Regions from separate parts of the Dysosmobacter sp. HCP28S3_G4 genome, predicted to be linked through region 2. Evidence: riboswitches for the same ligand, from Rfam matches in the RefSeq annotation. Region 2 holds a riboswitch; the other holds the start of a gene.
What was found. Region 2 has a riboswitch for FMN ahead of ribD (bifunctional diaminohydroxyphosphoribosylaminopyrimidine deaminase/5-amino-6-(5-phosphoribosylamino)uracil reductase RibD). Riboswitches for the same ligand answer to the same signal wherever they lie in the genome.
Positions count from the first base shown of each region.

Region 1: it holds a riboswitch for FMN, as region 2 does, so the genes downstream of both, ACTNBU_RS06195 (Gx transporter family protein) here and ribD (bifunctional diaminohydroxyphosphoribosylaminopyrimidine deaminase/5-amino-6-(5-phosphoribosylamino)uracil reductase RibD) in region 2, are expected to answer to the same signal.

Region 1 is NZ_JBQHUP010000018.1:31,588-44,134, reverse strand. Features, by position in the region: gene spoVAE (stage V sporulation protein AE) at 1-350, shown strand, start outside; gene ACTNBU_RS06205 (DUF4358 domain-containing protein) at 424-1,179, opposite strand; gene ACTNBU_RS06200 (SLOG family protein) at 1,228-1,773, opposite strand; FMN riboswitch at 1,930-2,076, shown strand; gene ACTNBU_RS06195 (Gx transporter family protein) at 2,183-2,812, shown strand; gene ACTNBU_RS06190 (LTA synthase family protein) at 2,901-4,877, shown strand; gene ACTNBU_RS06185 (hypothetical protein) at 5,172-6,203, opposite strand; gene ACTNBU_RS06180 (nicotinate-nicotinamide nucleotide adenylyltransferase) at 6,477-11,303, shown strand; gene ACTNBU_RS06175 (hypothetical protein) at 11,358-11,915, shown strand; gene ACTNBU_RS06170 (lactate dehydrogenase) at 11,949-12,547, shown strand, end outside.
Region 2 is NZ_JBQHUP010000013.1:28,058-45,680, forward strand. Features, by position in the region: gene eno (phosphopyruvate hydratase) at 1-767, shown strand, start outside; gene ACTNBU_RS04915 (MurR/RpiR family transcriptional regulator) at 924-1,766, shown strand; gene ACTNBU_RS04920 (methylated-DNA--[protein]-cysteine S-methyltransferase) at 1,875-2,405, opposite strand; gene ACTNBU_RS04925 (CvpA family protein) at 2,402-4,270, opposite strand; FMN riboswitch at 4,429-4,543, shown strand; gene ribD (bifunctional diaminohydroxyphosphoribosylaminopyrimidine deaminase/5-amino-6-(5-phosphoribosylamino)uracil reductase RibD) at 4,698-5,804, shown strand; gene ACTNBU_RS04935 (riboflavin synthase) at 5,785-6,432, shown strand; gene ACTNBU_RS04940 (bifunctional 3,4-dihydroxy-2-butanone-4-phosphate synthase/GTP cyclohydrolase II) at 6,457-7,659, shown strand; gene ribH (6,7-dimethyl-8-ribityllumazine synthase) at 7,696-8,163, shown strand; gene ACTNBU_RS04950 (hypothetical protein) at 8,167-8,289, shown strand; gene ACTNBU_RS04955 (HAD family hydrolase) at 8,302-8,826, shown strand; gene ACTNBU_RS04960 (hypothetical protein) at 8,929-9,402, opposite strand; tRNA gene ACTNBU_RS04965 (tRNA-Gly) at 9,837-9,910, opposite strand; gene ACTNBU_RS04970 (D-alanyl-D-alanine carboxypeptidase family protein) at 10,061-11,179, shown strand; gene ACTNBU_RS04975 (glucose-6-phosphate isomerase) at 11,318-12,655, shown strand; gene ACTNBU_RS04980 (hypothetical protein) at 13,086-13,496, shown strand; gene mfd (transcription-repair coupling factor) at 13,577-17,074, opposite strand; gene ACTNBU_RS04990 (hypothetical protein) at 17,216-17,623, opposite strand, start outside.

The DNA.
Region 1 (12,547 bases), on a different contig from region 2:
ACGTCAACGCGTTTCTCTGCGGCGGCATCCTCTGCGCCATCGGACAGATCCTCATCGACAAGACAAAGCTGACCCCCGCCCGCATCCTGACGGGCTACGTAGTGGCGGGCGTCCTTCTGGGGGCCGTGGGCGTCTATCAGCCCATCGCCGACTGGGGCGGCGCCGGGGCCACCGTCCCCCTGACGGGCTTCGGCTTCTCCCTGGCCAAGGGCGTGCAGAAGGCCGTGGCGGAGAAGGGCTGGCTGGGTGTCTTCACCGGCGGGCTCACCGCCACCGCCGGGGGCATCGCCGCCGCCGTGGTGTTCGGCGTGGTGATGGCCCTGATCTTCAAGCCCGGCGACAAGCGATGAGCCCCGGTGTCCGGAAAATCAAAGACCGTCCCGCCATCAGGCAGGACGGTCCTTGCCGTTTCATGGAGAATGTTTACGCGAACAGGGCGTTGAAGCTGCTGACGATGCCGTCGCAGCCGCCGTTCATGCACACCAGCATCACATAGTTCCCGTTGGAGACGATCTGCGTGCTGTTCTTCCACGCCTCCACCGTGGCGGGATAGAAAGCCCCCTGTTCGATCTGGTAGTCGATCCGGGACTGGAAGATGTCCTTCACCGTCTGGACGTCGCCGGCGGAGGCCGTCTCCACCAGGGCGATCTCCGCCCCCACGGCGGAGATCATGGGGGTGTACACCAGGCACTGCCTGGGCTTCAGGTCGTTCAGGCCGGGATACAGGGCGTCCAGGGTGTCGCCGGTGAGGGCGGCCATGGCCGGGAAGTTGTCCCCGGCGCTGACGGTCTCATAGAACGCCGCCAGATCCACGGACTGGGCCGTCTCCGTACCGCCGGAGGAGGAACTGCCGCCGTTGGAGGAGCCGGACTGGCCGCTGCCATTGTCCGGCTTTTTGTCCGGCGTGGAGGCGGGCTTCTCCGCGGGCTTGCTCTCCGGCTGGGACGGGGCGGCGGGCTGCTGGTCCGCAGGCTGTTGGTTTTCGCTCTGTTCACCCTCGGGCTGCTGGTCTTCCGGCTCCGCCGTCTCCTCGTCGCTCTCCGCCGGAAGGGATACGTCTCCCGCCGCGGGGACAGAGACGTCCGGGCCGGAGGACGCGGCGCCGTCCTTTTCGCCGCAGGCCGTCAGGGCGGCCGCCAGGGCCAGGGCCAGCATCAGTGTCATCCATCTTTTTTTCATGGGTTTCTCCTTTTGTTTCATGTTCTGGAGATACAGACGGACGGAGAATCAGAAAAGTTCCCGGCGCTCCGGATTTTTTTTCACCGCCGTCACCACCACCGGCAGGTCCACCACGTTCACCCGCTGCCGCAGGGCGTATTCCACGGTGTACCGGGTGCCCCCCGCCGTGCCGTCGCACACGGCGATGAGCAGAGACGCATGGTCCACCAGATACCGGTTCCGCCGCTGCATACAGTCCCGGGTGTAGTGATCGGACACCATGGTCTCGTAATCGCAGGCCCGCACCAGCGTCCGGTAGCGGACCTGCTCCGCCTCCGGCCACTCCGCCGCCTGGGTGGGGCAGGGGATGGCCGCCTCCACCGTCACGTCCGGATGCCGGGCCCGGAGGGCCAGGACACACTCGCAGAAATAGAGGTCGCAGCCCTGGGCCATACCGCAGAGGAAATGGCGGTAGCCCTCCTGATAGGCGGTGTCCACGGCGTCCCGGATGCGGCGCTTCAGGTCCACGCACCGGGGGTCCCGCTCATTGTATCTCCAGGGCAGCTTGCCGGGCCGGTGGCCGGTGAAGCTGCACGACGACGGTCTTCCCCGCACGGCGGGTCCCCCCCTTCCTCCGGGACGGTCCGCCGCGGCGCCGTCCCCCTTTTTGCCTTTTATTATAGAACATCTGTTTCTGCCTGTAAAGGCTTATTTTGGGGGTTGCAATTTCGATGATCCTGTCGTATACTACCGTCAGAAAACAACTGAATTCTTTGTCTTCAGGGCGGGGTGCGACTCCCCACCGGCGGTACAGTCCGCGACCGGCGCGTCCTTCGGCGCGTCCGCTGACCCGGTGAAACTCCGGGACCGACAGTAACGGCCTTTCCGGTGCCGAAGTCTGGATGGAAGAAGATGAGTGCGGCGGAGCCGCGCGCCGTTGGTGCGCTCCTTTGCTGTTGATTCACCTTGGAGATCCCGCAAAGTATCCAGGGTGTTTTCAGACAGTAAAAAGGAGTGTTTTATTATGTCCGATCCCACCGTCCGCGCCGCAAGCCGCACCAGCGCCATGTCCCGCACCCACAAGCTCACCGTCACAGCCATGCTGTCCGCGGTGGCCTTCGCCCTGATGTTCATTGAGTTCCCCATCCCGGCGCTGATCCCGTCCTTCGTGAAGCTGGACATCTCCGATCTGCCGGAGCTGCTGGCGGCCTTCTCCCTGGGCCCCGTCTACGGCGTCACCGTCACGTTCCTGAAGAACCTGCTACACATCCTCATCAAGGGCACCTCCTCCGCCTATGTGGGCGAGCTGTTCAACTTCCTGATGGGCTCCGTGTTCGCCTTCTCCGCCGGTATGATCTATCAGTGGAAGAAGTCCCGGAAGACCGCCCTCATCGGCTCCGTGGCGGGCGCCGTCCTCATGGCCGTGCTCTCCGTGCCCCTGAACTACTTCCTGGTCTATCCCGCCTATGTGGTGTGCTACGGCCTGCCCCTGGACGCCATCATCGGTATGTACCAGGCCATCCTGCCCTCCGCCGACAGTCTCATCAAGTGCCTCGTCATCTTCAACATGCCCTTCACCTTTTGCAAGGGGATGCTGGATGTGGCGCTGTGCTTCCTGATCTACAAGCCCCTGTCCCCCCTTCTGCACAAGTAAGAGGAACCATATGTACGGCAGGCGCTGCGGCGTCTGCCGTTTTTTCCCTTTTGATTTTCCAATATCCCCCAGAGAGGAGCTATGAAGTATGGAACCGGAACTGCTGACCACCGGTACTGCCCCCACAATTGAATTCCCGGAGGAGACCGGCGGCGCCGTGCCGGACGCCCCCGTCACAGATACCCACGTATCGGACGCCCCCGCCGAAGCATCGGAGGGCGTCTCCCAGGAGACGGAGGCGCCCCGTTCGCCCCGGTTCCGGCGGCTGCAGGCCTTCCTGCTGCACCGGGAGAACGCCGCCCGGGCGGTGTTCGTCATCGGCCCCTGGCTCACCTATCTCATGGTGGAGTACCTGAACAACAACGACCCCTTCCACTCCCTGACTACGGAACAGGTGGCCCTGAACCTGATGTGGTACTATCTGATCTTCTGGCTGTTCCGGCTGGTGCTGGGCCGGAAGGGTCTGGCCGCCTGGACCGCCTCCGCGGCCTGCTTCCTGTTTGCCCTGGCCAACCACTATGTGCTGACCTTCCGGGGGCGCATCATCTTCCCCTGCGACCTGTTCAGCATCGGCACCGCCGCCAACGTGGCCGGGAACTTCGACTACACGCCGGACAAAAACGTCTGGATCGCCGCCGGCATCCTGGCGGGGTACTGGGTGCTGCTGCTCCTGGGCCAGCTGGTATTCCACCCCAAGGGACGGCAGAAGCTGCGGCTCCCGGCGGCCATCGCCTCCTGGGCGGCCATCGCCGTGTACTTATACGTGTTCTTCTGCACGCCCCTGCTGCCCACCATCGGCATCTACGCCCAGCAGTGGAAGACCCAGGCCAACGGCTTCCTGCTGAACTTCATGACCGCCCTGCGGTACAGCTTCGTCTCCGCCCCGGAGGACTACTCGGCGGAGCGGGCACAGGAGCTGGCGAATGAGATCGATCAGCAGCCCGCTGTCTCCAGCGGACTGGAGCTGCCGGAGAATCTGGTGGTGATCATGAACGAGTCCTTTGCGGACATGGCCGCCGCCTTCCCCAATCTGGAGCTGACGGAGGACCCCCTGCCCTTCTTCCACAGCCTGACGGAGAACACCGTCAAGGGCACCATGATCTCCCCCGTCACCGGCGGCGGCACCGCCAACGTGGAGTTCGAGTTCCTCACCGGGGACTCCCTGGCCTTCCTGCCCTCCTCCACCGTGGCCTATCAACTGTACTGCTACGACGGGATGCCCTCCCTGGTGTCCCAGCTGAAGAAGCTGGACTATCACGCCATCGCCTTCCACCCCTATCTGTCCTCCGGCTGGAACCGGACCTCCGTGTACCCCTGGATGGGCTTTGACCGGCAGTTCTACCAGGAGGACGTGGAGAATCCCCGGCTCATCCGGAAGTACGTCAGCGACTCCAGCGACTATGAGCAGCTCTATCGCTGGACCGATGAGACCGAGGGCCCCGCCTTCCTGTTCAACGTCACCATGCAGAACCACAGCGGCTACGCCCAGGGCTGGAACAATCTGGACCGCTCCGTGGAGGCGGCGGCCCCTGACGGCGCCTCCTCCAGCGCCGTGGCCCAGTACCTGTCCCTGGCGAAGGAGAGCGACAACGCCATCCGGGAGCTGATCGAGCACTACAGTGCCAGCGACGAACGGACCATGGTGGTGTTCTTCGGCGACCATCAGCCGCCTCTGGGCAGCGACTTCTACAAGGCGGTGTACGGCAAGAATCTGGACGACCGCACCACGGAGGAGGTCTTCCAGGAGTACGCGGTGCCCTTCTTCATCTGGGCCAACTACGACATTCCGGAAGCGGAGGACCTGACCATCTCCGCCAACTATCTGGGCACCCTCACCGCCTATCTGGCGGGGCTGGAGCTGACGGACTACCAGAAGCTCCACTGGGAGATGATGTCCCAACTGCCGGTGGCCACCACCATCGGCTTCATGCTGCCGGACGGCACCGTCACCGACAGGGAGGACGATCTGCTGGAGGAGGCCCGGACGCTGTACGAAGCCTACCGCATTCTGGCCTACAACCACCTGTTCGACGAGGACAACCACCCGGATGGGTTCTACGACTGAGAAAACGCCCGCCGCGTGATCGCGGCGGGCGTTCTGCTTGTCGAAAAACCCTGTCTGAAGGAAAAGGGTCCTTTTTTGCAGGGGGAGTACGAGGGGGCGGGAGCCCCCTCGTGTTGGATTGAATGCCTGCAAAAAGCCTGTGTCAGCAGGCGTTTGCGCCGCGCAGCGGCAGCTTTTCGGCCCGCGGCGCGGGCAGAAAAGCGAGGATTTGTGAAGGCTGTCGAAAATTACCTACGGAGTTTTTCTAAAGCGTTAACGCCCGCCGCGTGATCGCGGCGGGCGTTCTGCGCTTACTTATGGGGCGTCTACTCCGGCGTCCCGCTCCCATTCGGGCAGACGCATCCGGTAGAGGTACTGTCCGCCCATGAGCTTACCGAACCGGAAGCGGTTGGCGGCGGACTCGAACAGCACGTACAGCTGGCCGCCGTCGTACACCGTCTCCTCGGAGTAGGGCGGCAGATGGAGGACGTCCACGCAGCTGCCGGTGTCCAGATAGTAGATGGGGATGGGGGTTCCGTCGTTCCAGTAGATGCCGTGGGGGCTTTGCACCACGGTCTTCCGGTCGTGGAAAAACAACTGGGAGCTGTTGCGGAAGCTGGAGGCCGACAGGACGATGCGTCCGTCGCCGGTGACACAGGTGCCCTGGACCCGTTCCGGGATGGAGTAGGCCCGATCCGGCTCCGGCTCCACGCCGAACTCCGCCTCGCCGTTCAAGGGATAGGACAGCAGCACCGCCGTGTTGCGGTCCCCGGCGGGGGTGGTGATGTGGTGGGACTCCTCGGTTTTGAACCGGCCGTACTCATACTCCCCCACCAGCAGATGGTCCTCCGTCAGATAGCAGAAGGAGGCGGCGTTGTCCGTCTTCAGCACCCCCAGCACGTTGGCCTCATAGGAGGCGCTGTCGAAAATGTCCGCCGAGGGCAGGACGTAGCAGTTCCCGCCGCTGCCCGCCAGATAGGTGAAGGGCCCGTTGGTGCAGATGCCGCCGGAGTGGCTCACCAGGGGCTTTCCGTCCCTGTCCACCACCCGGATCAGCCGGGCCGCGCTGTTGGCCTTGATATAGTACAGCCGGGAGACGCCGGTGGTGGAGATATAGCCGCTGATGAGGAACTCTCCGCCGCCGCAGGCCTCCAGTCCCTGGGGCACGAAGTTCTCCGCCAGGCCGGGGATGTGGACGTCCGCCACGGCGGCGCTGTAAAATTCGTTGTAATAGACGCGGAAGCCCAGCCAGAAGATGCCCAGCGGCGCCAGCACCGCCAGGATCATCAGCGCCGGCAGCCGCCGGAGCCATTTCCGGCTCCTTCCGTTCTCTCTTGATTGTCTCACGGACGGTCCCCTCTCTCTGCATACCGGACTCACCGGCCGCGGCCGGTCCGGCAGACAGTAGTATAGCACATCCCGCCGGAAAAGAACAGCTCCCCCGGCGGCGCCTCTTTGTGCAGGTCAACGGGGAACTGGAAAAAAACGGCGGTCATTTTGTGGATTTCTCTTTCCTATCCCGTCGGTTTATGCTATCATTCACTTATATGACCCATGCTATGAGCGGCCGGGACGGCCCGTGGATCGCTGTATCCGCCGTCCGCCGATGGAGGTTTTTTTATGCTGATGGAACACGATGCCGCCCTGGATGCCAGCGCCGCGCTGGAACGGGCCTTTCAGGAGCCGGGCTTCCTCCGGCGTCTGCGGATGAACCAGGCGGACGCCCGCCGCCTGCTGGAGCAGGTGAACTGGAACGCCGCCCTGCGGCCCCTGCTGCCCATCCGGCAGCGGCTGACCTGCGGCCAGGTGCTGGAGCTGTGCCGCCCCATGCTGTCCGCCGCCGCGCCGGAGCCGGAGGAGGGCTGGCTGCCCTTCGCCTATCACACGGCGGTGTCGCTGCTGTATCCGGAGCTGGACCGGAAGCACTCCGCCGCCCAGACCGACGCCGCGCTGTGCTTTTTGCAGGTGCTGCGGGTACTGCTGGACATGGAGCGGCGGGACCTGCCCTTCGACCCCCAGTACGATTTCGCCTTCTGCACGGAGGAGGAGATCCGCCGCAGCTTCGTGGCGGAGGAGTACCGCCGCTTCCTGACCCGCTTCCGGGAGGAACACGTCTACGAGCTGCTGCGCCTGGGCCGGGAGGTGACGCCCTTCCGCACCCTGGAGCACATCGCAGGCGTCCACCACGTGTCCATGACCGTAGCCCGGGCCTTCGAGGCCGCCGGCGGACTGGTGGATCTGGCCCTGATGAGCGGCGCCGCCGCCGGCCACGACATCGGCAAGTTCGGATGCAAGGCCGGTGAGCGGGTGCCCTATCTCCACTACCACTACACCAACCAGTGGTTCTCCCAGCGGGACCTGAACACCATCGGCCACATCGCCGCCAACCACTCCGTCTGGGATCTGGAGATCGAGAACCTGTCCGCCGAGTCGCTGATCCTGGTGTACGCCGACTTCCGGGTGAAGCAGTCCCGGGACGAGAGCGGCAACGAGATCGCCCGCATCTACTCCCTGGCGGAGGCCTTCGACGTGATCCTGGCCAAGCTGGACAACGTGGACGACGCCAAGCGCCGCCGCTACCGCTTCGTCTACTCCAAGCTCCACGACTTTGAGGAGTACCTGCTGTCCTTCGGCGTGGACGTGACGCTGCACGGCAACGACACGCCGCCCCTGCCCCGGAAGGACGCCGCCCTGCTGACCCCCGACGAGGTGGTGTCGGCCCTGCGGCGCACCGCCGTGGACCACAACATCCGGCTGATGCACAGTCTGACCCATGACCAGCTGTTCGCCAGCATTCTGGAGGCCGCCCACAGCGAGAAGGACCTGGGCCGCCTGCGGGCCTACGTGTCCGTGTTCGAGGAGTATTTCACCTATCTGTCCTCCTCCCAGAAGGACCAGACCCTGGACTTCCTGTACGAGCTACTGATGAATCCCGACGGCGACATGCGCCGTCAGTCCGCCACCCTCATCGGCCGCATTCTGGCGGGGTATCACTCCGGCTACAAGAAGGAGCTGCCCGCGGGGTCCGCCCCGGACCCGGAGGACGACCGGCCCTTCCAGCGTTGGGCGGAGTATCTGGAGAAGCTCATCCGCCCCGACGGGCTGCTGACCCCTGCCCAGACCAGCAAGATCCGCTACACCGCCAAGCTGGTGGTGGACGCCCTGCTGGAGAACTGCTCCGACGCCGACGTCTCCCGGTTCGCCGCGGAGCTGCTGCGCCACTACACCGACCCCGCCCAGGTGGACGTGGACACCGCCTTCGCCCTGCTGGATACGGTGGTCAGCTTCCCCGCCAGCCGCTGCGACGAGGCCACAGTGCTGACCCTGGCGGACTTCGCCTCCTACTGGCTCCGCACCGGGGGACTGCCGGAGCGGGCGGCCGCCCTGCGGCTGTTTCTCCACCTGCTGGCCGTCCGGCCGGGGGACGAGGTGCTGCGGCAGCGCATTGCCGGCGACGTGCTGGCGGCAGACTGCCAGTCCTCCGCGCCGCTGCTGTTCCTCCAGGTCCAGCTGGGCCGCGCCCTGGGCTCCGACGTCTCCGCCCAGGAGCGGGAGCTGGCAGACCCGGACGTGGTCAGCAACGTCTTTCTTGACAACCTGAAGACCGCCACCCACTGGGTGCTGAAGGCCGTGGGCGTGGAATACCTGCTGGATCAGGTGGAGCGGGGCATCAACCCCAACGTCCTCCACATCGCCACCCACTTCTCCAATCTGATGAAGGTCAGCGAGCACGTGGTGGTGCGGCGTCTGGCCGGCGGGTCCCTGCTGGCGCTGGCGCCGTCCCTGACGCCGGACCGGCGGAACGAGATCGCCGTGGAGCTGTCCAAGTCGTTGGAGACCGGCCAGTCGGAGATGTCCAAGTACATTCCGGAGTACCTGGGCCGGTTCGCCCTGTGGCTGACCCCCCGGGAGCTGGACGAGGTCATCGCCCAGATGCAGTCCCTGCTGTCCTCCCCCAGCGACAGCGTGGTGGCCGCCGCCCTCAGCACCATCGGCTCCATGCTGGAGTACTACGCGGTGTACGGCGGCCGGTTCCATGAGGAGGAGGACGTGCTGGAGGCCCGCCGCCGCCAGCTGATGGGCCTGCTGCTGCGGGGCCTGGCGTCCTATCGGGAGCCGGTGCGCCAGGAGGCCCTGCGGATCCTTGGCGAGGGGCTGTACGCCTCCCAGACCCTGTCCTACGTGGAGAAGACCAGCCTGTTCACCCTCACCGCCAAGAAGGTGCTGTGCCTCATTCAGGAGGGCGACGAGGGGGATCTGATCTTCTTCTACACCGCCGCCGCCCTGTCCCACATCTACCGCTTCATCGTCCTCCACCGGATCGAGAGCGGTCCCTTCCAGTTCACCATCCCTCACAAGGCCGCCTTCTTCCCCGGCACCTTCGACCCCTTCTCCCTGTCCCACAAGGGCATCGTCCAGAACATCCGGGACCTGGGCTTCGAGGTGTATCTGGCCATCGACGAGTTCTCCTGGTCTAAGAAGGCCCAGCCCAGCCTCATCCGCCGCCAGCTGGTCAGCATGTCCATCGCCGACGAGTTCGACGTGTACCTGTTCCCCCACGACATCCCCGTGAACCTGGCCAATCCCGGCGACCTGAATCGCCTGCGGGAGGTCTTCGCCGGACGGGAGCTGTATCTGGCTGTGGGCTCCGACGTGGTGGCCAACGCCTCGTCCTACAAGGCGCCCCCCTCCCCCGGCTCCGTCCAGAACATGAACCACATCGTCTTCCGCCGGGCCAGCGACAACGACGGCCATGAGATCGAGGCGGACCTGACCCGCATCCGGGGCAAGGTGCTGCAGCTCCAGCTGCCCACCCATCTGGAGGACATCAGCTCCACCCGCATCCGGGAGAACATCGACCTGGGCCGGGATATCTCCAACCTCATCGACCCCAGCGTGCAGGACTTCATCTACCGCAACAGTCTGTACCTCCGGGAGCCCCAGTACAAGCAGCTCATGCGGGTGGGCGCTTTGGACTTCTCCTACGCCGCCCATCCCGGCGAGGGACTGGTCCGGGAGCTGGAGGAGTTCCTGGCGGCCATCGGCCGCCGGGTGAAGCTGGACCCCCGGGACGCCCTGATGATCCTCCGGGACCGCACCGGCCGTGGCCGCATCCTGGGCGTGCTGTCCATGCGGGTGGTGAACACCGTGGGACTGTACAGCGCCCTGGGCGACGCCCGGCAGGCCAACTACATCCGGGCCCACTCCGCCGGACGGGTGTGCCTGCTGACGGGTCTGTATGCCCAGCCCCATCCCGGCGGAAACTATGACGTGCCCCAGCTGCTGCTGACCGACGCCCTGGTGCAGGCCCTGTCCGACGACTGCTGCTACGCCGTCTACGCTCCCCGGGAGTCCTCTCCCGCCGAGGTGGACGATCTGATGCGCCGCACCGGCTTCCTGCCGGTGCCCGCCGAGCCGGGGGACCGTCCCCTGATGCTGGTGGACATGCGGGCGCCGGTGGCCGTCATCCAGAACATCCCCACCACCCTGAAGGAGCCCTTCGCCTCCGACCGCAATGTGCTGGCCGCCGTCCGGAAGGCCCACGTGAAGTTCCAGGCCGCCATCACGGAGCTGTATCCCGGCGGGCTGGTGCTGTCCCTCAACGCGGAGGTCATCTACCACCGGCTGGTGCGGAAGATCGTGGAGATCAACGGCGTCCCGGCGGAGCCCACCCATCCCCGGGTGCTGGGCCCCAAGATGTGCGTCCCCTTCGGCAAGATCCTCCGGGGCAACGCCATCCCCAACACCGTCACCAAGACCATCCACACCGACAAGGTCTTCGCCCCGGACCTGCGCTCCTTCACCATCGAGGCCTTCCCCGGCTACGCCCCTCTGGAGAGCCAGATCCGCACCATCAAGTCCTTCCGCCGCCCCGTGATCCTGGTGGACGATCTGCTCCACTCCAGCAACCGCTTCCAGGTGCTGGACCCCATGCTCCGCCGGTACGACGTGCCCATCGACCGGGTGCTGGTGGGCGTCATGTCCGCCCGGGGCCGGGACCTGATGGCGGACCGGAACATCGCCGCCGACTGCGTCTACTTCATCCCCAACCTGCGGGCCTGGTTCATCGAGTCCACCATGTATCCCTTCATCGGCGGCGACACCGTCAGCGGCGCCAAGCCCTCGGTGCCCGGCCTGACCCCCGCCGTCAACCTGATCCTGCCCTACGCCTTCCCCAACTTTTACAAGGAGTGCAGCCACCAGACCGTGTTCCGGTTCTCCCGGGCCTGCATTGAGAACTCCCGGGACATTCTGGCCTCTCTGGAGACCGCCTACCGGGAGCGGTTCGCCCGGAACCTGACCCTGTCCCGGCTGAACGAGGCCGTCATCCTGCCGCTGTCCCCGGACAAGGGCAACTGTCTGGCCTACGACCCCAACCTGCCCGCCTCGCTGTGCCTGGACAACGACCTCCAGGCCCTGCTGCGGATGCGGAACGTGCTGGAATAAGGCCCATCCCGCCAAGCGCCTGTGACCGGACCGGTCCGGAAAGGAGCCGCCGCCATGAAAGCGAAACGAACCCTCCTCCCCGTCCTGCTGCTCCTGCTGGCTCTGGCAGCCGCGGGACTGTTCGTCCTCCGGGACGCCGCCATGCTCTATCACGGGCCGGTGACGGAGGGTGCCCAGGAATATTATGTCAACAGCCTCAGCCGTCGGGCCTTTGCCGGAAGCTGGCTCTGGGACGGCGACCCGGACCACATGACCGTCACCGTCCCGGACAGCGTGGACGGAGTGGCCGTCACCGCCCTGGGAGGATACTATGGCCGGGGCGTGCCCGTCCGGTTCGGCGTGACCCTGCCGGAAGCGTACCGCTCCACCCTGGAGCCCAGTCCGGACATACCCCTTGCGGAGGAGCTGGTGTTCACCGTGGAGCTGGGGAAGTCCGTCACGGAGATCCACGCGGCGGACACGGGCTATGACACTGTGGCCGTGGGCACCGGCGCCGCCGTGGCCCGGTATCACGTGTCCTACCGCTATGTCTGTGACGCGGAGAACCCCGTCTTTTACGCAGAGGACGGCGTGCTGTACCGCCGGGACGACGGCCGGCCCGCCCTGTCCTGAAACGATTTTCTTTGCCTGAAGGAGAGATCACCCATGTACTGCTATTCCCTTGATGATACCACGGCTGCCTCCCTGCTGCCGGACCTGCCCCTTTCCCACGCGGACGCCCCGGCGGAGACGCCGCAGCGGTTCCTGGTCAGCCGGGACCCGTCGGACGGCCGCGCCCTGTTCTGCGTCTCCGATCCCCGGCAGCTGGCGGCGGAGACAGACGATCTCCGGGCGCTGGACCCCGGCCGCATCCCCAACCCCGCACCGGAGCTGCCGGAGGACGTGCTGCGGGCCATCGGTGAGCGGCGGCTGTCCGCCGTCAACGTCCGCCATCCCAGATGGCGGGAGGCCCTGACCTTCTGCCGCCCCCGCACCGGCAAAAAGCGGGTCCACATTCTGGCGGTGGGCGACGTGGGCAGCACCCTGCTCACCGCCCTGAAGCTGGCGGGCGGCGACTGCATCGGCACCATCGGCATCTGCGACCTCAATGAGAGCACCGTCCGGCGGTGGGTGGCGGAGATGAGCCAGATCTCCGCCCCGTGGGACTACGATGCCTTCCCGGAGGTGGTGGCCGTGGACCTGGACCACCTGTTTGAGTGCGACGTGTTCGTGTTCATCGCCACCAAGTCCATCCCCGCCGTGGG
Region 2 (17,623 bases):
CCTACCGGGCGGATGATATTGAGGAGGCGGTGGAGATCGCCGTCAAGGTCTTTCAGGAGCTGGGCTCCGTCATCCGGGAGTACACCGGAAAGCCTCCCGCCGTGGGTGGCTCCTATGGCTGGGTCGCCCCCTCCGAGGACCCGGAGGTCTGCCTGGATCTGATCCAGTCGGCCATCGACCGCTGCGGCTACACCGACAAATGCGCCTTCGCGCTGGACTGCGCCATCAGCGAGATGTACAGCAAGGAGACGAAGACCTACTATCTCAATGGCCGGCAGCGCACCTCCGACGAAATCATCGACTACGTGAAGGGGTTGACGGAGAAGTACAACTTCGTCTTCATCGAGGACATGCTGGACGAGGACGACTGGGAGGGCTGGGCAAAGGCCCACGCCGCCATTACCCGCACGTACCTTATCGCCGACGACTTCACTGTCTCCAACAAGGCGCGCATCACCCGCGCCGTGGAGAACGGCTGCATCGACGGCTTCATTCTGAAGCCCAACCAGGTAGGAACCATCAGCGAGGCGCTGGACGCCCATTACTACGCCCAGGCGCACGGCCTGTTCTCCATCACCTCCGGCCGCAGCGGCGGCGTGGTGGGCGACGTGGTCATGGACATGGCGGTGGGCCTGCAGATCCCGTTTATCAAGAACGGCTGTCCCCGCTCCGGCGAGCGCATCGACAAGCTGAACTTCCTGATGCGGGTCAAGGACGACTATCCCGGCTGCCACATGGCCAGGATCGACGACATCGTGAAGTTCTGATCAACAGTCCCCGCAGGAAAGCCGGGTGCTTTCCTGCGGGGCTGTCCTCTTCCGGTGGGACTCCGCGGGGTTGACTTTTTTTCACGGAACTAGTATGTTACAAGGAGTATCCCGCCGCGCATCCAACTTTTCGCAGCGGCAGAAAGGGGACGTCATATGAAATTTCTGGAGCGCCTTGCCCAAAACGCCCCGCTGTTCACCCGGTCTCAGCAGGCTATCGCCGCCTTTATGCAGAACAATGTGGAGGCCATCGCGTTCTCCACGCTGGAGACCCTCTCCCGCCAGATCGGCGTCTCCACCACCACCGTGATCCGGTTCTCCCGGGCCATCGGCTACAGCGGCTTTTCCGACATGCAGGCCGCTGTGCAGAACGAGATCCAGCAGAAGTCCTCTCTGCCGGAGCGGCTGGACAGCATCGGCCATGAGAGCAGCAACCAGCTGCTGAAGGACGCCTTTGAGATGGACCACGAGAACATCCGTCTGACGCTGGCCGCTCAGAAGGACGCGGATCTCAAGCAGGCGGTGGACTGGGTGTCCAACTCCGACTGTGTGTATATCCTGGGCATGCGCAGCAGCTTTTCCCTTGCCTACTACATGGCCTCCCGGCTGGGGGAGATCAAGAAAAACGTCCGGTTCATCCAGTCTACCGGCATGCTCTATCCGGAGGAGATCGTGGGCGCGGAGAGCGGAGACATCTGCATCGCCTATCTCTTTCCCCGCTACTCCAAGACGGCCACCAATATCCTGCGCTGGCTGCGGAGCCGGGGCGTGAAGGTGATCCTCATCACGTCCATGAACTACACCGCCGTGCAGTCCTGCGGAGATGTGATCCTCCCCTGCGCCATCCGCAGCGTCGCCTACAAGAATTCCCTGACGGCTCCCATCTGCCTGACCAACTATCTGGTGGCGGAATTTGCCCGTCAGAACTATGAGGAGTCCAAGGAAGTCCTCTCCCGCACGGAATCCGTCCTCAGCAGCGGATATTATCTGGGGCTGTGACCTCCGGCGGACGCCATGCGCCGCCGGTGTCCCGGCCCGCCCCCTCCATGCAGGCAAGATCCCCCGGCCCGTGACGCAGGTCACAGGCCGGGGGATCGTTTTCACATATTACAGTGCGGTGCCCCGGGTGGGACGCCGGAAGCGGCGCATGTCCGCGCCCTCCAGCTCCAGAAGGGCGATCTTGGCGTCCAGACCGCCGCCGAAGCCCGTCAGACTGCCGCCGGTCCCTACGCAGCGGTGGCAGGGGATCAGGATGCCGATGGGATTCCTGCCCACAGCTCCGCCCACCGCCCGGGCGGACTGCCGCCGTCCGGTGACCGTCTCCAGCCGTTGTGCGATGGCCCCATAGGTGATGGTCTCCCCCCAGGGCACGGTCTGAAGCTCCGCCCAGACTTGCCGCTGGAACGGTGTTCCGTCAGGGCGGAGCGGCGGCGCTTCGCCGGGATCCCGGCCCTGAAAATAGATCTCCAACCACCGGCGGGTCTCATCAAACACGGGCAGATCCTCCCGCCGTTCCGCCTCCCGGAAGCCCTCCGGCACATGGCGCCATTTGGGAAAGGTCAATCCCGTCAGTGCCTCGCCATCGGAGAGGAGGGACAGGTCGCCCAGCGGGCTGTCAACGATGGCCGTGTAATTCATGCGGCAGCTCCATCCGCGGGAACGGCATCTTCCGCCGGAAGCGTCCCGTCCTCCGGCTGGACCGCAGGCTCCGGCAGCGCGAACTGGGTCACCGCACCGGCAGAGGGTGCCGCGCTGGAAAGGCGCTCCACGGAGTTGGCTCCCTGCGCTACGCCGCCCGCGGAGGCGGCATAGCGGATCGTCACCTCATCGCCCACGTTCAGCAGGATGGCCAGGGGGATCCTGTCGGCGGTGAGCTGATAGAAGTCCTCGCCGCCCTCCAGCCGGACGAAATAGGACGTGGTACCGCTGATGACCGCGCTGCGGATCTCCGCGATGACGCCGGTGACCGTCAGCTGATCGCTGGGCTCCGCTTCCGCCTTGTCCTGGTCGATGAGCTTGTTCTCCGCCAGCGCCTGCCGGTAATTGGTCTCGCAGGCGGCCACGGTATTGCCGGTGGACACGATCTGATACTGCTGGACGTTGACCATGGCGTACATCTTCACCAGGCCCGCCGCGTCCTTCAGCGCCATGAAGTAGGTGGGCTGGTCTGCGATGTTCAGCAGCAGCGGGAAGGTGGCCACGTACTTCATCTGCTGGACCTGGCCTTCGGCGGATCGCTGGGCAGAGTCCTCGGTGGCGCCGGCCACGGAGTAGAAGTGGGTCTCCTTGGTCCGCTGGTTGCTCAGCAGGAAGCCGATGTTGGACTGGTCGCTGGTGACAGAGGTGACGCCGGTGTACATATATACGTCGTCGCCGATGGCGATATAGTTGTAGCCGTCGGTGGTCTGGGTCACGTCCCGCTGGCCCAGGATGGAGTTGATGAAGCCGTTTTTATAGAGGCCGTAGTAGTCGTACTGCTCCATGATCAGGTCCGCCACATACACCTGGTCCACCCAGGCGGGGACCTCCTCGTAGTATTCGCTCTCGCCGGTGATGGCGTTCACCAGCACGGCGCCCCTGATGTCCGTGCCGCCGAACAGGCCGATGGTCTTCACCAGCCGGGGACAGACCCACCAGGGCGTGCCCTCCTCGTCGATCTCAAACACAGGCTCGGCGAACATCATGGTGGGATAGGCGAACCGGATGTGCCGGTACAGGTTGCGGCCGAAGTGCTCGGCGGTGGTGTACTTCATGCCCTCCGGCAGACGCACCACCGTTACGTCCTGGGTCACCATGTCCACGATGAGATAGGCGGGCAGGCCGCCGGAACGGTTGGTGAACCACTTGACGATGTCCGCGTAGCCCAAAGATGTTACCCGGACCGGGCGGCCCTGATAGTTGATCTGGGTGTAGTTGTCCAGCACCTCGAACTGGGAGACCATGTCCGCCAGCTCACCCAGCTTCCGGGCCCCCAGACGGGCGGCGGAATCCCGGTCCAGCATGGGGATCTGGTCGAAGCTGATCTCGTCCACCTCGGCGGCGAAGTCGCCGGTCTCCACGGTCAGCAGCTTGCTGTAGCTGGAGGCCCGCAGTACCACCCAGGAGCTGATGGAGCCGATGGCGATGGCCGCGATCAGGGCGATGAACAGCAGGAAGGGCACGGTGCACTGCTTCCGGACGAAGTGGGCGTAGCCCTTGATGCCGTCTCCCTGGAAACCGGAGGTGATCACCGCGCAGACGCAATAAACCGCGCAGCACAGGAACACGAACATATAGAACTCCTCGGCGTGGAAGTTCAGGGCGGGCAGCTCCAGATAGAAGTAGACGGCGGCGAACACCAGCGTCACCGCCAGGTTGATGAGGGTCCGGGTGAAGGCGTTGCCGATGGCCTTCCGGGGCTTGCGGGGCTTTTTCTCCCGCTGGAACTGGCTGAAGTCCGGCTGGCCGCCGTCAGCGCCGGCGCCGCCGGGATTGAATCCGCCGAAATTGAATGTGAACGGCATGGGATATCTTCCTCCTTTGTGTGATGGCATGATGCTGTCTTTGTATATAGCATAGCGGAAATGTGTGAACAAATCAAGCCGCATATCCCGGAACCCGCCCGGAAAGAAAATCATTGACAGACGCCGCCGCGGCGTGTATACTTTGAGCAATTGAATCAGGATATCTTCAGGGCGGGGTGCGATTCCCCACCGGTGGTAAAGCCCACGAGCCGCAAGGCATGATTCGGTGCAACTCCGAAGCCGACAGTACAGTCTGGATGAAAGAAGATCCTCGACGCAGGGATGTCTTCCTGCGCGTTCTGTGTATGCTCTGAAATGCTCGTCATTTCAGGGTTTTCTTTTTTGACAGGACGCGCGGGCCCCTTTGCCGTTCCATCATGCCTTGAACCATCCGTTCAAGGCATTTTTTGTTGTCCGGAGGCAGACTATGACAGACGAGACCTATATGCGCCGGGCCATTGTTCTGGCGGAGCGGGGCGCGGGCTGGACGTCTCCCAATCCCATGGTGGGCGCCGTCATCGTGAAGGACGGCCGGATCATCGGCGAGGGCTGGCACCGGCGGTACGGCGAGGCCCACGCGGAGCGCAATGCCCTGCAAAGCTGCACGGAATCCCCGGTGGGGGCCGTGCTGTACGTCACCCTGGAGCCCTGCTGCCACCACGGGAAGCAGCCGCCCTGCACCGACGCCATTCTGGAGGCCGGCATCCGCCGGGTAGCCGTCGGCTCCGGCGATCCCAACCCCCTGGTGGTGGGAAAGGGTGTGGAGCTCCTGCGTTCCCACGGCGTGACGGTGGACACCGGCGTCCTGAAAGAGGAGTGCGACGCCCTGAACCCGGTGTTTTTCCACTTCATTCAGACGAAACGGCCCTATGTGGTGATAAAATACGCCATGACCATGGACGGAAAGATCGCCACCCGCACCGGGGACTCCCAATGGATCACCGGAGAGGCCGCCCGGCAGCGGGTCCATCAGGACCGGCACCGGTATTCTGCCATCATGGCGGGGGTGGGCACCGTACTGGCGGACGATCCCCTGCTGACCTGCCGGATGGAGGGCGGGAAAAACCCCGTCCGGATCATCTGCGACTCTCATCTGCGGACGCCGCCGGACAGCCGCGTCGTCCGCACCGCCCGGGAGGTCCCCACCATTCTGGCCGCCGCGGCCCCGCCGCCGGAGTGCCGGAAAGCGCTGGAGGACGCGGGCTGTCAGGTGTGGGACCTGCCGGGGCCGGAGGGCCGGGTGGACCTGAACGCCCTGATGGACCGGCTGGGGGCGCGGGGCATCGACAGCGTTCTGCTGGAGGGCGGCGGCGAACTGAACTGGGCGGCGCTGCACAGCGGCATCGTCCAAAAAGTGCAGGCCTACATCGCCCCCAAGCTATTCGGCGGCACGGCGGCTAAGTCCCCCATCGCGGGCCTGGGCGTGGAGACCCCCGCCCAGGCGGTGCGGCTGGTCCGCACCACCGTCACACAGATCGGGGAGGACTTTTTGCTGGAAAGCCAGGTGGAGACGGATGTTCACGGGGATCGTTGAGGAGATGGGCGTCATTCGGGCCATCCGGCGGGGCGCCCACTCGTCGGTGCTGTCCATCGGGGCGATGGCCATCCTGTCGGACCTGAAAATTGGCGACAGCGTGGCGGTGAACGGCGTCTGTCTCACCGCCACCGGAGCGGACAGCGGCGGCTTCACCGCCGACGTCATGCATGAGACGCTGGACCGCTCCTCTCTGGGGGCCCTGTCCGTGGGGAGCCGGGTGAATCTGGAGCGGGCCATGGCGGTGGACGGGCGCTTCGGCGGCCACATCGTCTCCGGCCACATCGACGGCACCGGCCGCATCACCGCCACCCGCCGGGACGACAACGCCGTTTGGTACACGGTGGAGGCTGCCCCGGCCCTGCTGCGGTACGTGGTGGAGAAGGGCTCCGTCACCATCGACGGCATCAGCCTGACGGTTGCCACCGTCACGGAGAGGAACTTCTCCGTGTCCGTCATCCCCCACACCGCCGCCGTCACCATTCTGGGGGAGAAACGGGCCGGCGACACGGTGAATCTGGAGACGGACATCATCGGCAAATATGTGGAAAAGCTGCTGCGGCCACAGCCGGAGACGCCGCCTCCCGGCGGCATCACCTGGGACTTTCTGGCGGAGAACGGTTTTTGATACAACCAAAGGAGGAACTGTCATATGGAACAGCAATACTGCACCGTGGAGGAGGCCCTGGAGGAGCTGCGGGCGGGCCGCATCATCATCTCCATCGACGATCCGGACCGGGAGAACGAGGGCGACATGATCTGCGCCGCCCAGTTCGCCACCACGGAGAACGTCAATTTCATGGCCACCCACGCCAAGGGCCTCATCTGCACGCCCATGAGCGAGGAGGTGGCCGCCCGGCTGGGGCTGGAGCAGATGGTGAAGGTCAACACGGACAACCACTGCACCGCCTTCACCGTGTCCATCGACCATGTGGACACCACCACCGGCATCTCGGCGGAGGAGCGGGGCTACACCTGCCGCAAGTGCGCGGACCCGTCCACCCGGCCGGAGGACCTGCGCCGTCCCGGCCACGTGTTCCCGCTGGTGGCCCGGTGGGGCGGCGTGCTGACCCGGAACGGCCACACGGAGGCCACGGTGGACCTGTGCCGTCTGGCGGGGCTGACCCAGTGCGGACTGTGCTGCGAGATCATGCGGGACGACGGAACCATGATGCGCACCACGGAGCTGCTGGGAAAGGCCCGGGAGTGGGGCATGAAGGTCATCACCATCAAGGCCCTGCAGGACTACTGCCGTCTCCACGACAAGCATGTGGTCCGGGAGGCCTGCGCCAAGCTGCCCACCCGCTGCGGGGAGTTCCGGATCTACGGCTACGTCAACGACCTCACCGGCGAGCATCACGTGGCGCTGGTGAAGGGCGACATCGGCGACGGACGGGACGTGCTGTGCCGGGTCCACTCCGAATGCCTCACCGGCGACGTGTTCGGCTCCCGCCGCTGCGACTGCGGCCAACAGCTCTCTGCCGCCATGCAGCAGATCCAGCAGGAGGGCCGGGGCGTTCTGCTGTACATGCGCCAGGAGGGCCGGGGCATCGGCCTGATCAACAAGCTGAAGGCCTACGAGCTCCAGGAGCGGGGCTTCGACACCGTGGACGCCAACGTCAGGCTGGGCTTCGCTCCGGACCTGCGGGAGTACTGGACCGGCGCCCAGATCCTCCGGGATCTGGGCATCCGGACCATGCGGCTCCTGACCAACAATCCCGACAAGGTCTATCAGCTGGCGGACTTCGGTCTGGAGATCACGGAGCGGGTGCCCATTCAGGTGGAGGCCAACGAGGACGACCTGTTCTATCTGCGGACGAAGCAGCGCCGCATGGGACATATTCTGAACTACTGATACTGTCATAATCAACACAAACAGGAGGAATGATTTATGAAACTCTACGAAGGCAAGCTGGTGGCGGAAGGCATCAAAGTGGGCATCGTCTGCGCCCGGTTCAACGAATTCATCGTCTCCAAGCTGCTGGGCGGCTGCGAGGACACGCTGCTGCGCCACGGCGTGCAGGCGGAGGATATCTCTGTAGCCTGGGTCCCCGGCGCCTTTGAGATCCCCCTCATCGCCTCCAAAATGGCGAAGAGTGGGAAGTACGACGCCGTCATCGCCCTGGGCGCCGTCATCCGTGGCAACACCTCTCATTATGACTACGTGTGCAGCGAGGTATCCAAGGGCATCGCCGCCGTGGCGCTGGAAAGCGGCATTCCCGTCATGTTCGGCGTTCTCACCACCGACACCATCGAGCAGGCCATTGAGCGGGCCGGCACCAAGGCGGGCAACAAGGGCGCCGAGTGCGCCCAGGGCGCCATTGAGATGGTGAACCTCATCCGGGCGCTGGACGCGTAAGGCATGGTCAACCTCCTCTTTGACTACGACGGGACCCTCCACGACAGCATGCACATCTATACCCCCGCCTTCCAGACGGCCTATGACCGGCTGGTCCGTCTGGGCTATGTGGAGGTCCGGCGCTGATCCGCGGACGAGGTGCGCCAATGGATCGGCCTGTCTCCCGGGGAGATGTGGGGACGCTTCCTGCCGGATCTGCCGTTGGCGGAGAAGCAGACCTCCGGCGCCCTCATCGGCGACCGGATGCTGGCGCTGATCCGGCAGGGGCAGGCCCAGCTGTACCCCGGCGTGCCGGAGGTCCTGGACAGCCTGCGGGACCGGGGATACCGGCTCCTGCTGCTCAGCAACTGTCCCGTGTCCTATCTGGAGGCCCACGCAGCGTTCTTTCACCTGGAGCGGTATTTCCATGGTCTCTTCTGCGGCGAGCAGTTCGGCTACCGGCCCAAGCATGAGATCTGCCGGGAGCTCCAGGCCCGGTATGGCGGCGGTTTTCTGGCCGTCGGCGACCGGCGGCAGGACATGGACATCGCCCGCCGGAACGGCCTGCCGTTCATCGGGTGCGCCTACGGCTACGCCGCCCCCGGCGAGCTGGACGGCGCAGACCGGCTCATCGAAAGCCCGGCGGAGCTTCCCGCTGCCCTGGCGGCTCTGACCGGCACATAAATAAACAGCAGGCACACGGCCCGGAAGGGGCTGTGTGCCTGCTGTCTGCCTATAAAATGTTGAACTTCCACCGGGAGAACGCCTGAAGCGCTGTCGGAGAGATCAGATATCGGAGACCCGGTTACGCCACGCCACCTCGGCGTCCAGTTCCTTCTTCAGCTTCTCGTTCTCGGCCACCAGCTCATCGTAATGACGGCTCTGCACGTAATACTTGACGAAGCTGAAGGTGGCCTCCTCGAACTCCTCCGGAGAATACTGGGGCAGCAGGGAGCCGTTGCTCCGTCTCAGGCCCTGGACGTTGATGACCACCAGGCGGCGATTCTTCTCAGAGAGCTGGATGATCTTCAAAGACTCGGGGATCTCCAGTTTCAGGTCGTACAGTTCATTCACACGCTCCAGCAGCTTCCGCTGTTCCGGCTTGGCAGAGACGACGACGCCGTATTTTTCAAACAGGCTCTTCAGATAATCAGCGGAAACGTCCTCTCTGGTGATGGTTCCCTTGCCGATTCCGGAAAGCATCGTGTTGGACAGGGAAAAGCCGATGTAGACCTCGTTGCCAGTATGCGGATAGCTCATGGTAATGTACCTCCCGATGTCTTCATAGATTTAGATGGCCGCCGCCCTCTATGAAGACATTATAGCACATCTTGCGTAAAAATCAACAAAAATTTACGTAAGTCAAATCTGCATATACGCAACGCAAATTAACTTATTCGCAGCACCCCGCCACCCGGCCGCGAACCCAGCGAAGCACCCGCAAGAGGCGCACCGCATCCGTAAGGTTTCAAAGCCGCCAACAGCTGCGCTGCGGATCGTGGCCGGAAGCGAGGAGCAGCAGAATGAGTGCGCGACGGCTGCGTCAACCAATAAAATACCGCCCCATACGCACCCCTCGCCACTCGGCCGCGAACCCAGCGCAGCGGATCGCGGCCGAAAGCGAAGAAACTTCCTGTCCGACTAAGAAGCCTCGCCGCAGGCGGGGATTCGTGTCAAACAGGAAGTTTCTGAGCTGGAGCAGGGTACGGGAGTCGAACCCGCCTCAGCGGCTTGGGAAGCCGCTGTACTACCGATGTACGAACCCTGCATATTTGATTTTTCACGCTGTGTTTTGCCAGCGGAACGTATTATAACAGAATCTTTTGGCATTTGCAACCCGAAATTTGTCGCCCGGCGCATGAATGGGCCAGCCCCTCTCATATACTGGCAGCAACGATGCAGCTTGGGAGGACCGTCTATGAAAAAGGTATTGGCATTTCTCTGTGCCGCAGTGCTGCTGTCCACCTCCGCCCGTGCCCTGGATGTGGACGCCCCCTCGGCGCTGCTGATGGAGAAGGAGACCGGCACGGTGCTGTTCAGCAAGGGGGAGCATGAGAAGCTGGAGCCTGCCAGCGTCACCAAGGTGATGACCATTCTGCTGACCATGGAGGCCATCGACGCCGGACAGCTGTCCTACGACACCGTCATCACCGCCTCCGCCCATGCCTGTTCCATGGGCGGCAGTCAGATCTGGCTGAAGGAGGGCGAGCAGCTGACGGTGGACGAGATGCTGAAGGCGGTGTGCGTGGTCTCCGCCAACGACTGCGCCGTGGCGCTGGGGGAACAGATCGCCGGCAGCGAGGAGTCCTTTGTGGAGCGGATGAACCAGCGGGCCAGGGAGCTGGGCATGAACGATACCACCTTTCAAAACGCCACTGGCCTTCCGGCGGCGGGCCACGTCACTTCCGCCTATGACATTGCCCTCATGAGCCGGGAGCTGATCCTGCACCATCCGGATATTCGGAAATACACCACCATCTGGATGGACACCCTGCGGAACGGCGCGTCCCAGCTGGTGAACACCAATAAGCTCATCCGCTTCTACGAGGGTGCCACCGGTTTGAAGACCGGCTCCACCGATGCCGCCAAATACTGTCTGTCCGCCACGGCGGAGCGGGACGGCATGGAGCTCATCGCCGTCATCATGAAGGACGCCACCTCCGCCCAGCGGTTCGAGGACGCCAAGGCGCTGCTGAACTACGGGTTTTCCACCTATTCCCTGGTGAACGTCACCGCCGACCAGGTGCTGGCGCCCATCCCGGTGTCTCTGGGCACCCAGGCCACGGTGCAGCCGGTGATCGAGCAGAAGTCCCTGCTGCTGGAAAAAGCCAAGGCCGGCACGCTGACCCGGGACGTCACGATGACGGATCATGTCCAGGCCCCCGTGTCCGCGGGCGACCCGCTGGGGACCCTGACGGTGTCCTCCGGCGAGGAAGTTCTGGCGGAGATCCCCATTCTTGTGGGAGAGGAGGTCCCCCGGATCACCTGGAGCCAGATGCTGCGGCGGCTGCTGCGGAGCGCCTTCCTGGCGGGGTGAGCCGTCCATCTGGAAAACCGCATCCAATTTCTGCAAGACTTTTACAAACGTCTCTTGTCTCCGGCGCCAAAGAATGGTATAATTGCACGAAAGAATCCCCTTCTTTCGGGGGGAGAGAGAAAGGAACGTCGATCTATTATGGTGAACGTCAAGCTGTTTCACATGAAGAAATTCATCCCCATGCCTTACGAGGAGGCCCTGGTGCCCCGCCTCCAGATCGCCCAGGAGAAGCTGCAGAACGCCACAGGCGCCGGCAGCGACTTTGTGGGCTGGGTCCATCTGCCCCGCGCTTTTGACCGGGCGGAATTCGCCCGCATCAAGCAGGCGGCGGCCAAGATCCAGGGGAACTCCAAGGCGCTGGTGGTCATCGGCATCGGCGGATCCTATCTGGGCGCCCGGGGCGTCATCGAGTGCCTTTGCTCTCCCAACTACAACCTGAAGAAGAAGTCCACCCCCAACGTCTACTTCGTGGGCAACGGCCTGTCCGCCGACAGCCTCAACGAGGTCATGGAGCTGCTGGGCGACGATGACTTCTCCGTCAACGTCATCTCCAAGTCCGGCACCACCACCGAGCCTGCCGTGGCCTTCCGGTTCTTCCGGGAGAAGCTGGTGGAGAAGTACGGCCGCGAGGGCGCCAGGGAGCGCATCTTCGCCACCACCGACAAGGCCCGGGGCGCCCTGAAGTCCCTGGCGGACGCCGAGGGCTGGGAGACCTTCGTGGTGCCCGACGACGTGGGCGGCCGCTACTCTGTCCTTACCGCCGTGGGCCTGCTGCCCATCGCCGTCACCGGCATCGACATCGACGCGCTGATGACCGGTGCCGCCAAGATGATGGACACCTGCGTCCAGTCCGGCTGTGACGAGAACCCGGCCTGGCGCTACGCCGCCACCCGGTATCAGTTGTACCGCTCCGGCAAGACCGTGGAGATCCTGGGCTGCTACGATCCCGCCTTCCGGTTCATGGCCGAGTGGTGGAAGCAGCTCTACGGTGAGAGCGAGGGCAAGGAGGGCAAGGGCCTGTTCCCCGCCAGCGTGGAGTTCACCGCAGACCTCCACTCCATGGGCCAGTACATCCAGGAGGGCCAGCGGCTGATGTTCGAGACCATCGTCCGCTTCGGCGCCTCTGAGCACGAGCTGCTGGTGCCCCGGGACGAGCAGGACGGCGACGGCCTGAACTTCCTGGCCGGCAAGTCTCTGGACTTCATTCGGGACCGCGCCACCGAGGGCACGCTGCTGGCCCACACCGAGGGCGGCGTCCCCAACCTCATTGTGGAGGCCGACGGCCGCAACGCCGACTCCCTGGGCCAGCTGATCTACTTCTTCGAGTACGCCTGCGGCCTGTCCGGCTACCTGCTGGACGTGAATCCCTTCGATCAGCCCGGCGTGGAGGCCTACAAGAAGAACATGTTCGCCCTGCTGGGCAAGCCCGGCTACGAGGATCGGAAGGCCGAGCTGGAGGCAAAGCTGGGCGAGTAAATCCCCGAAATTTCAAGAGACCGCAGGGTATCTGCGGTCCCTTCAGCGTGTCGAAAAATCCGCGTTTAACAGAAATCACTTTCAAAAAGGGGAGCTCGAGGGGGCGGAGCCCGCCTCGAATTGGATCAAATGTCTGCAAAAAGCCTGCGCCAGCAGGTGTTTGCGCCGCGCAGCGGCAGATTTTCGGACCGCATAGCGGTCCGAAAATCGAGACATTAGGCAGGCTGTCGGAAAAGTCTCTGGACTTTTTCGACAGCCTGAGGGACCGCAGGCCATCTGCGGTCCCTTGAATTTTTAGCATTATGAACAAAGTTTAAATTCCCTTTTTTGCATTGTAATTTACCTGGATTTATGCTATTCTTAGTCCAAGCAATCCTCTCTCCACCCCGGGGAGATATCCGCAATTCTATGATTACAGGAGTGATTTACTATGGTCAGACTGATTATGGGCGTGAAAGGCTCCGGCAAGACCAAGCAACTGATCGAAATGATCAACAACGCGGCGAAGGACGAGCCCGGCAACGTGGTCTGCATTGAGGCCAATCCCACCCTGACTTACGATATCCACTATCATATCCGGCTCATCGACGCCCATGCGTATAAGCTCAACAGCTTCGAGCTGTTCCGCGGCTTCATCAGCGGCCTGTACGCCGGCAACTACGACATCTCCCACGTGTTCATCGACAATCTGTGCAAGACCGTGGGCTGCGAGGTCGGCCGGGAGACCGAGGAGTTCCTGAACTGGCTGGATGTCTTCGGTGAGCAGAACAACATCAAATTCACTGTCACCGTCAGCGGCGACCCCGCCTTTGCGACGGACGGCATGAAGAAATATATGTAAGCCATCTGACTTTTCAAATAAAACATCCCTTTGTCCCGCCTGGAACAGAGGGATGTTTTTTGCTGTTTTCCGTCCGGGATCTACTCCGCCGTCATGCTCAGGCGCAGGTCCTCCACCAGCGTCAGCGCCGCGTCCAGGACCTCCTCCCCCGGCTTCAGGGTCAGGGTCAGACAGGGGATCTCTCCGGCGGACAGGGCCAGCCGGTACTTGTACTTGGGCAGGTTCACCACCCGCACCAGAGCCGCCGGCAGGAAGGCCCCCAGCGTCAGCCGGAGCTTCTCCCCCTTCTGGGTGATATCCGAGACACCGGCCTTCACGGCAGCAGACCGCAGCAGCGCCACGTCCAGCAGAGCCAGCACCGGCTTCGGCGGCTCGCCGTAGCGGTCGATGAGTTCATCCAGCACATCGGCGCTGTCCTCCTCCGAGCGGATGGCGGCAATGCGGCGGTAGATGTCCATCCGCTGTTCCGCCGAGGCCACGTACCGCTCCGGGATGTTGGCGTTGACGGTGAGGTCGGCGGTGCAGTCCGGGACGGTGCTTCTGGCCTCGCCCTTCTCCTCCAGCACCGCCTCCTCCAGCAGCTTCAGATACAGGTCGTAGCCCACGCTCATGAGATAGCCGGACTGCTCCGGCCCCAGCAGGTTGCCGGCGCCCCGGATCTCCAGATCCCGCATGGCGATGCGGAAGCCGGAGCCGAATTCCACGTACTCCCGGATGGCGGCCAGCCGCTTGGCGGCGTTCTCCTGCAGGACCTTTCCCCGGCGGTAAGTGAGATAGGCGTAGGCCCGGCGGGCGCTGCGGCCGATGCGGCCCCGGATCTGGTGGAGCTGGGCCAGGCCCATCCTGTCCGCATCCTCGATGATGAGGGTGTTGACGTTGGGGATGTCGATGCCGGTTTCAATGATGGTGGTACACACCAGAATATCCGCCTGCCCGTCCACCATGGCCTGCATGACGCCGGACAGCTCCTGCTCACTCATCTTTCCGTGACCGGTGACGATATGGACCTCCGGCCCCAGCAGCTTCTGGATGCGGGAAGCGGTAAGGTCAATGGTCTCCACCCGGTTGTGGAGATAGTATACCTGGCCGCCCCGGGCCAGCTCCTTGCGCATGGCGTCCTCCAAAATGGCCCAGTCGTGCTCCAGCACGTAGGTCTGGACCGGCTGGCGGTCCTTGGGGGGCTCCTCGATGGTGGACATATCCCGCAGGCCGCTGAGGGCCATGTTCAGCGTCCGGGGGATGGGGGTAGCGGACAGGGTCAGAGTGTCCACCTGCTTGGCCATCTCCCGCAGCCGCTCCTTGTGGGTGACGCCGAAGCGCTGCTCCTCGTCGATGACCAGCAGGCCCAGGTCGTGGAACCGGACGCTCTTCTGGATCAGCTTGTGGGTGCCGACGATCAGGTCCACGCCGCCCTCCGCCAGTTCCTGCAAAATGCGCTTCTGCTCCTTGGATGTGGTAAACCGGGACAGCACCTCAATGTTCACCGGAAAGGACCGGAACCGGCTCATGGCGGTGGCGTAGTGCTGCTGGGCCAGCACCGTGGTGGGCACCAGAATGGCCGCCTGCTTGCCGTCCAGAATGCACTTCATGACAGCCCGGAGGGCCACCTCCGTCTTGCCGTAGCCCACGTCGCCGCACAGCAGCCGGTCCATGGGGCGGGGCCGCTCCATGTCCTTCTTGATCTCCTCGATGGCCCGGAGCTGGTCGCCGGTCTCCTCATATTCGAAGGCGTCCTCAAACTCCTGCTGCCAGGCGGAGTCCGGCGAGAAGGCGTAGCCCGGCTGGCGGGCCCGCTCCGCGTACAGCTGGATCAGCCCCTTGGCCAGATCCTTCACGGCGGCCTTGGCCTTAGACTTCTGCCGGGTCCACTCCGTGCCGCCCAGACGGTTCAGCCGGGTGTGCTCCTGGGCGTCCTCGCCACCGCCGATGTATTTGCTCACCAGATCCAGCTGGGTGACGGGGACGTACAGGCAGTCGCCGCCGGCGTAGTCGATCTTGATATAGTCCTTCTCCACGCCGTCCACCGGCATCTTCTGGATGCCCGCAAACCGGCCGATGCCATGGTGGACGTGGACCACCAGATCCCCGGGAGTCAGGTCCGTGTAGGACTGGAGCTTCTGGCGGTTGGTCTCCTTCCGCAGCTTCTGCTTCTTTTTCGCCACCGCCAGCAGCTGGCCCTCCGTCAGCACCGCCAGCTTCAGCTGAGGGAACTCGCTGCCGGCGGACAGGGCGCCGATGGTGATGCGTACCTCTCCGGGGACCGGCATGGCCTTCCCCTCCAGGTCCATGGCGGCGGGGATGCCCTTGTCCTCCAGAATGCGGTGGAGGTTTTTGGCCCGGGTCTCGCCGCCGCAGAGCACCAGAATGGCGCTGCCGGTGTCCCGGTAGTGGCTCATGTCCGTGACGGCGGTCTCCAGACTGCCGCCGTAGGAGGACAGCTGCTTGGCCCGCATCCCCATGAGTCCTCTGGGCCGCAGGGGCAGGCGGGAGGTGGGCAGGGAGTCCTCCATGATGACGGGGAAGTCCGCCAGCCGGTCGTACAGCTCCCGGTCCGACAGGGTCAGCCGGGCGTATTCTCCGGCCATGACCCCCGCCTCGATGAGGGCCTCCGTGTCCTGCTTCACCTGTAAAAGCGTGTGCTTCACCCGCTCGTCCACCCGGCCGCTCTCACTGAGAAACACGATGGCGTCCGGCGGCAGATAGTCCACGCCGCAGGTCAAGTCCGGGTGGATGGCCGCCAGATACCGGTCCAGGCCGCCGGGAACGCGTCCGTTCCGGAAGCCCTCCGCGTCGGCCCGCAGCGTCGCCGTGACGGTCTCCGTCTTCTGCTTCTTTCCCAGCTTCGCCGCCAGGGCCTCCAGCGTGTCCGCCAGTCCGGACAGTCCGCCCTCCGCGCTGTGGGGCAGGACCTCGGCGGCGGGCAGCAGCAGGGTGGACTCCACGTTCTTCGTCCGCCGCTGGGTGCCGGGGTCGAACAGGCCCAGGGAGTCGATCTCATCGTCGAACAGCTCGCACCGCACCGGCTGCTCCATCAGGGGGGAGAACACGTCCAGGATGCCGCCCCGCAGGGCGAACTGCCCCACGCCCTCCACCTGGTCGCAGCGGGTGTAGCCGCAGGCCGTCAGCCGGGCGGCGAGGGCCTTTAGATCCAGCTGCCCTCCGGTCTTCAGCGTCACCGCCGCGTCTGTCAGCAGCTGCTTCGGCAGCGTCCGGGCCATAAGGCCGTCCGCCGTGGCCACGGTGATGGGGGCCTCCTCCATGGCCAGGGCGTACAGCGCCGCCAGACGGTTCTGCTCCCAGGCCCGGGAGGACACCGTGCCGGGATGGAACTGCCACTCCCGGGCCAGCAGCACCACCGGCGTCTCCCCCGTCAGGGAGCGCAGGTCCGCCGCCAGGGTCTGGGCCTCCCGCTCGTCGCCGCAGACGAACACCGCCGGACGCTTGGCGGCCCAGGCCACCGCCGCGCCCACCTCCGCCCGGTGGACGGGCTGGAGTCCCGACACCTCCGCCGGACAGCCGCCCTCCTCCACCCGGCGGACCAGCTCGGCCACCTCCGGGATGGTATTCAGTGTTTTCAAAAATTGTTCCATAGCAGACACTTTCTGTTAAAATTTGGCAATTTCACGCAGTATGGGGCGCACTCCGGCCAAAGGGGACGGGGTGTGCCGCTTCTGTTCCTTATTATATGGCGCGGAACCGGAAAATTGTCCGGCCGGCGACTATTTTGTATGCAGGATCCTGTCCAGTTCCCGGCAGACGCCAGCCACATCGCAGTCCGTCAGCCGGTAACGGATATAGCCCATATCGTACCGGACATCATACAGGGAACCGTCTGACAGCAGCTCGAAGCGGGCATCCTGCACATAGCCGTTTTTGCCCTGATGGCCCAGTGTGACGGAGTAGAGCGTCTGGTCGCCGGTATAGGTGATGACCCGCCGGAATCCCCGCCAGTGGAGCCGCCCATCGTTCAGCAGGCGCAGCACCCGCTCCATCTCCTCAGGCTGAATTTCGGCGCTGTGATACGCCGCGTCTGAGCCGGATACGTGGGTATAAACGAACATATACGATGCCTCCGTCCGGTCCGTGTGGGCGAAGTCGGAGAACTTCTGTGGCCAGAAGATCACCGC